DNA from 2 places in the Cupriavidus sp. LA-1 genome. Region 1 is predicted to be linked to the other one. Evidence: riboswitches for the same ligand, from Rfam matches in the RefSeq annotation. Region 1 holds a riboswitch; the other holds the start of a gene.
What was found. A riboswitch is a leader RNA that binds a small molecule or an ion and turns the genes downstream of it on or off. The one in region 1 is predicted to bind ZMP and ZTP.
Positions count from the first base shown of each region.

Region 2: linked by a shared signal. The riboswitch ahead of glyA (serine hydroxymethyltransferase) and the one ahead of ACZ5MJ_RS09055 (LysE family translocator) in region 1 are both predicted to bind ZMP and ZTP.

Region 1 is NZ_AP031387.1:1,920,598-1,924,986, forward strand. It holds gene ACZ5MJ_RS09050 (alpha/beta hydrolase) at 352-1,311, opposite strand; gene ACZ5MJ_RS09055 (LysE family translocator) at 1,444-2,076, opposite strand; ZMP/ZTP riboswitch at 2,097-2,180, opposite strand; gene ACZ5MJ_RS09060 (3'-5' exonuclease) at 2,386-2,997, opposite strand; gene ACZ5MJ_RS09065 (H-NS histone family protein) at 3,122-3,376, opposite strand; gene ACZ5MJ_RS09070 (hypothetical protein) at 3,385-3,798, opposite strand; gene ACZ5MJ_RS09075 (DUF6429 family protein) at 3,965-4,198, opposite strand.
Region 2 is NZ_AP031387.1:720,314-724,702, forward strand. It holds gene ACZ5MJ_RS03450 (type IV pilus modification PilV family protein) at 1-271, opposite strand, end outside; gene nrdR (transcriptional regulator NrdR) at 367-834, opposite strand; gene glyA (serine hydroxymethyltransferase) at 990-2,237, opposite strand; ZMP/ZTP riboswitch at 2,364-2,509, opposite strand; gene ybgC (tol-pal system-associated acyl-CoA thioesterase) at 2,664-3,068, shown strand; gene tolQ (protein TolQ) at 3,065-3,748, shown strand; gene tolR (protein TolR) at 3,809-4,252, shown strand; gene tolA (cell envelope integrity protein TolA) at 4,289-4,389, shown strand, end outside.

The DNA of each region.
Region 1 (4,389 bases):
GCGGCTCAGAGGGCTGTACCAAAGAACCGATACCTCTGGGTCCGCAATAGTCATATCGGCGATATGCATCCCCTGACCGACGAGCGCTTGCCGTCATCCGCTCGTCGGCTCCGACTCGGCTTTTCGGAGGCTGACCGCCCTTCCCTACCGCCACGCCCATGCTACAGATCGGTATCTGTGGATGCGGAAAATGGACCAGTCAGCAAGTGATTGATTTTATGGGGATATCTTCCGGGCATCAGCCGGAAGCCCGCATGAATGCTCGGGGTAGCCAACCCGTTAATTGCATCGAAAACAAAGGGATACCTGATAGCCCCTCTGACCTCATCACAACAAACCAATGTCACGCGGTCACGCCTGCGATCGGTTGCTGGCTATCTCCCGCAGGAATCGGATCGAAGCCTGTTCCAGTTGGGTGATGCCTGGCTCCTCCACTGGAAAGTGACCACAGTTTTCCAGCATCACCAACCTTTTGTCGCCCTTGATGCGGTCAAAGAACTGCCGGCTCGATTCGAAGCCCGTCCAGCGGTCGTTTTCCGGGTGTGCCAGCAGGAGAGGACAGTGGTCGAAGTCCTCGGGCTCAATGTCCGGCCGCACGGCAAAAATTGACTGCATGAAATTGACCGGCACACGTACGCCACCACCATAAGGATCCTCGGCAACGAGTCGGTTTAGCGATGAATCGTTCGACATCGCGCCCATTTTGGTAAACCACTTCACGGGCAGCCTCAGTCCGCCGATCAGAGGGGCGCAGAAGGGCAACAGGGGCATCATGACGTGGCGCACCAGCGCGTTGCGGGCAAACTGTCGTTTCACCAGCGGCGAGCGCGGATCCGCAAGGGTTGTGGCGATCACGCCAGCAATCGGGCCGTAACCCATCCGCGCCGCGCACAGGTAAGCCAGATAGCCACCAAGGCTGCCACCGCACAATACTACGCGTCGCCCGGTGTTCCGGTGCTCGATAGACGCCAGATCGCATAGCAAGTTGGTCCACGCCTTATAGGAAACCAGTGAAGGAGGCGCCTGAGTCAATCCATATCCTGGTAGATCCGGAGCTACTACCTCGTAGCCGGCGCCGTGCAGCAGCTTGCCAATCGGCGCGAACAGCCGGCCGTACCCTCCTCCTCCATGCACTACGATCACCGTCAGCGGCGATGCAGCGCAGGGAAATCGATCAACATGGATCGATGCTCCTCTCCAGGCGAGCCACTCTTCATTCGGGCCGCTGGCGGCGGTTACTCGCGTATGTCCGGGAAAAAAGGGTTGGTACTGTTTCCAATAGGTTTCCGTCTTGTAGCTTGCCTGGGGCATAGGTAAATGATGTGCGGAACGCGTTATCCTGGGCAATCACTCAACTGTTGGGGGCGTGGAAGGTCGGCATGAATCCGCGTTGCGCGGACCTTCATTAATGCAGGGGCGACGCACAGCCGATGCGAGGCGCCGCTATTTCCTCGATTCGCACGCCATCCGTACCGCCAGACCTGTCAGAACGCCCCCCATCAGCCAGCGCTGCAGCGATAGCCATGACGGGCGTCCTGACAGGAAGATAGATATCGATCCGGCTGTCACGACGATAAGCGCATTTACAGCGAGGCTGATCGAAATCTGAACGCTGCCGAGCGCCAGCGATTGGGTAAGAACACTGCCGTGTCCTGGCGTAATAAACTGGGGAAGGAGAGACAGATACATGACGGCGATTTTTGGATTCGCCAGGTTAGTGATAAACCCCATGCCTAAGAGCTTCCTTGGGGTATCGACCGGTAGGTCGCGCACTGCAAAGGCGGACCGTCCCCCCGGTTTGACGGCTTGCCAGGCAAGATATAGAAGGTACAAAGCGCCGCCAAAGCGAAGCGTGTCGTATGCGTAAGGTACTGCGAATACGAAAGCCGTAATTCCGAATGCCGCGCAGAGCATATAGAACACAAAGCCTAGAGCAACACCTCCCAACGAAATGAGGCCTGCGCGTCTACCTTGGCAAATTGAGCGGGAAATTAGATAAATCATGTTCGGCCCCGGCGTTAAAACCATTCCCAACGCCACAAGAGCGAACATGAGCAATTGTGTGAAATCAGGCATAACCCATCTCCAAGGGTAGTAGGTAATGCCCAGGCGCGCGGCGGCTAACAACCTCACGCTCCCCGATAGTGCCCTATCTGCATGCGCCAGTCACATGAGTTCAGAGATCCTAGCACGTCTTCCAATTTGCTGCCTTGATCCGCATGCCCCTGCTCTTCCTCCGGATTCCGACACACAACTCCTGCGTGAGCACGCTGAGGCGATTCCTTGAATCCAAACGCAAGTCAAGTGGACAGATATGGCCTGCACTAGCTCGACCTGCAGAACGCAGGTTGTTTTGCTGAACATGCTCTGTGCACAGCGAATACTTCAGCCGCCGGCTAGTGAGCGCAGGAGCGTCGGAACCTTGGCGCTGCTGGTGGCCTGCACACGGGCGATAAGTGCGTAATCGACCTGGCTCACTCCGTACGTCTGGGCGATATCGTGTTGCAGTCGATGCCACAGATGACAGGTCATTTCAGCGTCGGCCATCGCTCGGTGTGCACGCCCGGCCTTAGGCAATTGCAGCATATCGACGAGTGTCGATAACCTGTGATTTTGTGCGTGTGGGTAGATACGCCTGGAAGCGAGCATCGTACACGCGAAGTGCTGATTGGCTGCGATGTCCAGAAGCCCAAGCTCGGCTTGCCAAAACCTTCGGTCAAACCCGGCATTATGGGCCACCACCGGATGTCGGCCGACAAACCGGGCCGCTTCACTCATGACCTTCGATGCAGCCGGTGCATCTGAAATCATGTCATTGGTGATGCCGGTCAGGCTTACAACCTGCGAGGGAATACGCCTTCCCGCATTCATCAAGCTTTGAAAACGGTCGACGATCTCGCCGTCGCGCAACAAAATGACAGCAATTTCCGTCGCTCGGTCACCTAGCTTTGGCGACAATCCCGTCGTTTCAAAATCCAAAATTGCAACCGTCTGCACCCTGCTGCCCCTTGTTTCTCAAAGCCAAAATCAGACACGCCCGGGATTCGCAAAGAATCCGGCGCGTCCTCTGCAAGCCCATGATTAAAAAGAAAATTCATCGCCTGCAGTAACTGAGCTTCGTTTATCCGACCCGGTAAAACTCCACCGATTGGCCCGCATTGACCGCCCGCCGCAGCCAATCGGGCATCTCGCCCTGCCCATCCCAGCTCATTCCCTGGGCGTTGCGGTAGCAGACCACCGGCGGCGGCGGTGGGGGTGGAGGCGGCGGAGGCTCGAAGCACCCCGCCCCGTCCAGGTCTTCCAGCGTCAGCCCGTAGTCGGCCATCTGGTCCTGGATCCAGCGGATCGCGTTCGCCCGCTCAATGTTGGCTGTCATCGTTGTCGTCACTGCTGTTGCTGCCCTCTTCCGGGTTCAAGGCGCCGGCTGGCGCGCCCTGCTTTTCGTCTTGCTGTTCGTCCTGCTTTTCGCTCTGCGCTTGCTTCTCGGTCGGCGTCGGGCCGCCGGCCTTGCGCCGCCGTGCACCGCCACCGTCGCGCCCCGGGTGGCGCCACCCGCAATTCTGCCAGCAGTTGGCGCGCCAGTGCCGCCTCGGCCTCGGCCCGTTCCGCCCGGCGCTGTGCCGCGGCCAACTCGACCTGCATGATATCCAGGTCGTTGACGGATTTGCGCTGCGCCTGCTCGGCGGTGGCGAGCCGATCGGCGAGCGCGGCGGCCAGCTGCGCCGAGCTGGCCGCGACCTCTTCCCGGGGTAATCGTACTTTCCGTGCAAAATCTGGCGGTGAGAGACGAATTATCATTACAAATCAAAGCGTTAGGAGATCATCAAGCTCACCTGATTGCTTCCTTTCGATGCAAAATCTGGCGCCAGCGTTGCCCAAACCCAGCCCGAGAGCCCTCGGACAATGCAGAAAGGTGTGCTGCATACTTGTGTGCAATAAAGCATATATGCCTGCTAACCACTTGCTAGTCGCCAGCGCGGACGAAGTATTTCGTGAACAACCGCTCGGCCTCGCCTAGGCCCTCGTCGGTTAGCCACACCGATTTCGCCCGGTTCACCGGATTCCCGATGAGCCCTTTTTCGTGCAAGCGATTCAGCGTGTCCCAGTCAAAACTCCTCCAGGCGCGATTCTCGCCGCATAAATTGAGGTAGAGCAGCGCGAGGACGACCTCGTCGACTGCGTCGGTATTGATGTCCATCTTGCCTCCTCCTTGAAGGTGGCCCTTACGATCCTGCCGCACGCTGCGAGGGCGCCGCTTCGAGCAGCATGTCCTGGTACTGCTCAAGGGGAAATCGCAACGTGCTCCGAAAGTTCACATGCGCCGAATACGCCGGCCCCATTCGACGCAGAATCGTCGTCGACAGCTGGACCTCCTCGCCAATATGGCCT
Region 2 (4,389 bases), 1.2 Mb from region 1:
GGCATGCAAATGCCGGGATGCTCCCGCACGGAGCCGATTTCGCGCTTGCCAGTTCAGCATGCTCTGCTGCCAGCCTGGCCGCCTGGGCCAGCGCCTCGAATTCGCGCTGCCGGGACAGCGCCCTGGGCGCCATCCCCATCATCGGCAGTAGCCCGATGCCGACGACGACCAGCGCGCAAAGCACCTCGTGCAGGCCGAAGCCGGCAGAGCGGCCGGCTTCGCGCGGCCGGATGCGCGGGCGTTGATGTATGGGATTGCGAAGCGCCTGCATGAGCGGTCACCAAGACTTGCCGGGACCGTCAAGGTAGCTGTCGTGAGGGCGCGGTTATGTGCCTAAGCGTGAAGGATTTGCGGAATCTTGTTTCGCTAGCCCTTGCGCGGGGTGGACGCCGCAAACTCGTCCAGCACGTCGCGGAATTCCGACACATCCTCAAAGCTCCGATAGACCGAAGCAAAGCGGATATACGCAATCTTGTCGAGCTTGCGCAGCTCGCGCATCACCAGTTCGCCGACCTGGCTGCTGGGGATTTCCTTCTCTCCCAGGGCCAGCAGTTTCTCTTCGATGCGGGTGATGGCTTCGTCGATGGCTTCGGCCGAGACCGGGCGCTTGCGCAGCGCCAGGCGCATGGAATCCTTCAGCTTGGCGCGGGTGTAGTCCACGCGCGAGCCGTTTTTCTTGACGATGGCGGGAAAGAACAGCTCGATCCGCTCATAGGTGGTGAAGCGGCGGTCGCAGGCTTCGCAGCGGCGGCGCCGGCGTACGGCATCGCCGTCTTCCGACATGCGGGTGTCGAGTACCTGGGTATTGGAATGACCGCAAAAGGGGCATTTCATGCCGGACCACCTTCAGTTGAACCCCGTCGCCTTGTCCGTGTTGTCGTTCTGCGGTGGCGGGGCGGGTTGGCGAGGCCCGCAGGCCAGTGCCCTGGGGCGCCGGCCTGCGGAGCTGCCGGCCGCCCTTGCGCACACGCAAGGGCGGCCTTGGTACATCAGCCGTAGACCGGGAAGCGCTTGGTCAGGGCGGCCACCTGCTCGCGCACGCTGGCGATGTTGGCGGCGTCGTGCGGGTTGTCCAGCACATCGGCGATCAGGTTGCCGACGATGCGGGCTTCTTCTTCCTTGAAGCCGCGCGTGGTCATGGCCGGCGAGCCCAGGCGGACGCCCGAGGTCACGAACGGCTTTTCCGGATCGTTGGGGATGGCGTTCTTGTTGACGGTGATATGCGCCTCGCCCAGGATGCGCTCGGCTTCCTTGCCGGTGATGTTCTTGGCGCGCAGGTCGACCAGCATCACGTGGCTTTCAGTGCGGCCCGAGACGATGCGCAGGCCGCGCGCGATCAGGGTCTCGGCCAGCACGGCGGCGTTCTTCACCACTTGCTGCTGGTAGGTCTTGAACTCGGGCGTCAGCGCTTCCTTGAACGCGACCGCCTTGCCGGCGATCACGTGCATCAGCGGGCCGCCCTGGATGCCGGGGAAGATGGCCGAGTTGATGGCCTTCTCGTGCTCGGCCTTCATCAGGATCACGCCGCCGCGCGGGCCGCGCAGGCTCTTGTGCGTGGTGGTGGTGACGAAGTCGGCGTGCGGCACCGGGTTCGGGTAGACGCCCGCGGCGATCAGGCCGGCGTAGTGGGCCATGTCGACCATGAAGTAGGCGCCGATCGACTTGGCCACGCGGCCGATGCGCTCGAAGTCGATGCGCAGCGCGAAGGCCGAAGCGCCGGCGATGATCAGCTTGGGCTTCTTCTCTTGCGCCAGCTTTTCGAGCGCGTCGTAGTCGATGTCTTCCTGGGCGTTCAGGCCGTAGCTGACCACGTTGAACCACTTGCCGCTCATGTTCAGGGCCATGCCGTGGGTCAGGTGGCCGCCTTCGGCCAGGCTCATGCCCATGATGGTGTCGCCCGGCTTGAGCACGGCGAAGTACACGCCCTGGTTGGCCTGCGAGCCCGAGTTGGGCTGCACGTTGGCGGCTTCGGCGCCGAACACCTGCTTGACGCGGTCAATGGCCAGCTGCTCGACAATGTCGACGTACTCGCAGCCGCCGTAGTAGCGCTTGCCGGGATAGCCCTCGGCGTACTTGTTGGTCAGCTGCGAACCCTGAGCGGCCATCACGGCCGGGGAGGTGTAGTTCTCGGAGGCGATCAGCTCGATGTGGTCTTCCTGGCGCTGGTTTTCCTGCTGGATGGCGGCAAAGACCTCGGGGTCGATCTGGTCGATCGTAAAACGGCTGCGTTCGAACATGGCGAAACTCGTCTGAAAAAAGGGAATCCGATACACGCATCGGGGGTAGGGCGCGCGGGGAAGGCTAGCGGCGACCAGCACCGGCGGCACGTTGCAACCGTCGGTGCAGGGCGCACCCTGCTTCCCATTCGCTGCCCAGGCGAGCGGCAGGCGCAAAGAACTTCACGCCCAGGCGTGCCGCACCTTACGCGAACGCGTAATGAACGTCACGCCAGAGAACTTGCGCTTCCTCGTGGTAGTGCCCACTGACTTCGCCAGTCGCGCAAGATGGAATGGTTGGGCGCAGTGTAGCGCGAGGCGGGCGCCCGCCGCAAGCCGTCGGCCCGCCAGCCAAGGGCTGGCAAGGGCTGGCCAGCAACTTGCTGTTGCAAAGTCGTCCTGCGGGTTTACACGAAACCGGCATCTCTCTCCGTTACAATCGCGGCCATGACAAACTTTGTCTGGACCCTGCGGGTGTACTGGGAAGACACCGACGCGGGCGGCGTGGTGTTCTACGCCAATTACCTCAAGTTCTTCGAGCGCGCCCGCACCGAGTGGCTGCGCTCGCTCGGCATTGAACAGCAGGCGCTTGCCGACGAGGCAGGCGTGGTGTTTATCGTCCGCAGCACGGCGGTGGACTACAATGCGCCCGCCCGGCTGGATGACCAGCTTGAGATCCGCACGCGCATCGACCGGGTCGGCCCGGCTTCAGTGCAGTTCACCCAGGAAGCCTGGCGTGGCGAACTGATGCTTGCCACCGGCGCGATCCGCGTCGGATGCGTCGACAGAAGCACTTTCCGTCCCGCCCCGATCCCCGACCCCGTTCTAGCCACCATCAAGTCAGCACGATGAATCCCGTGACCGTCACGCAAGACCTGTCGATCGTAACGCTAGTGCTCCACGCCAGTCTGCTGGCGCAGGCCGTCATGGCGCTGCTGCTCGTCATGTCGCTGTTTTCGTGGACCTATATCTTCCGCAAGCACCTCGCGGTGCGTGCCGCGCGCAGCCAGACCGAAGGGTTCGAGCGCGACTTCTGGGCCGGCGGCGACCTGCAGGCGCTATATAACAGTGCCGTCAACAACCGCCACAACACCGGCGCGCTGGAACGGATCTTCGAATCCGGCATGGGCGAGTTCCTGAAGGCGCGCGAGCGCGGCAACGAGGCCGGCGCGCTGCTGGATGCGGCGCGGCGCGCCATGCGCGCGGCCTACCAGCGCGAGATGGACGTGCTCGAATCGCACCTGCCGTTCCTGGCGTCGGTCGGTTCGGTGAGCCCGTATATCGGCCTGTTCGGCACGGTGTGGGGGATCATGAACGCGTTCCGCGGTCTGTCGAATGTGCAGCAGGCGACGCTGGCATCGGTGGCGCCCGGTATCGCCGAGGCCCTGGTGGCCACCGCGATCGGCCTGTTCGCGGCCATTCCGGCGGTGATCGCCTACAACCGCTATGCCACGGAAATCGACCGCCTGGCGATCCGGTTCGAGAGCTTCATGGAAGAGTTCCTGAACATCCTGCAGCGGCAGACCCGCTAACCGTACCCAATACCAGCGGTCCGGGCGCAAGTCCGGGCCGGCGTTTCCAGGAGTCCTGCAATGGCAGCCATTCAGCGCCGCGGCGGCTCGCGCCGCCGGGCCAGCGCCGAGATCAACGTCGTGCCGTATATCGACGTCATGCTCGTGCTGCTGGTCATCTTCATGGTGGCCGCACCGATCGTGAGCCCCGCCACCGTCGACCTGCCCACGGTGGCCAATGCCACGCCGCAGCAGAAGGCGCCGCCGATCGTGGTCACCGTGCATGAAAGCGGCCAGCTGACCGCGCGCGGCAAGGACAACGCCGGCAATGCCTTCGAGCGCAAGCTCGACAAACAGGGCCTGCTCGACTTCGTGCACCAACGCCAGAACGAGAACCCGGACCAGCCGGTGGTGATCGCCGCCGACCGCTCGGTCAAGTACGAGGCGGTGCTGGACGTGATGTCGATCCTGAAAGCCGACGGCGTCAAGCGCGTTGGCCTGATGGTCAAGTCCAAGACCTCCTGACGCATTGAAGCGCCTATCTGATTGCCGTTGCGCCTGATGACGACCGCCGCCGCCCATCCCTACCAGCCGGTCAAGGAGCGGGGAACCCTGCGTTCCTTCCTGCTCGCGCTCCTCATGCACGTGATGCTGGCCATCGT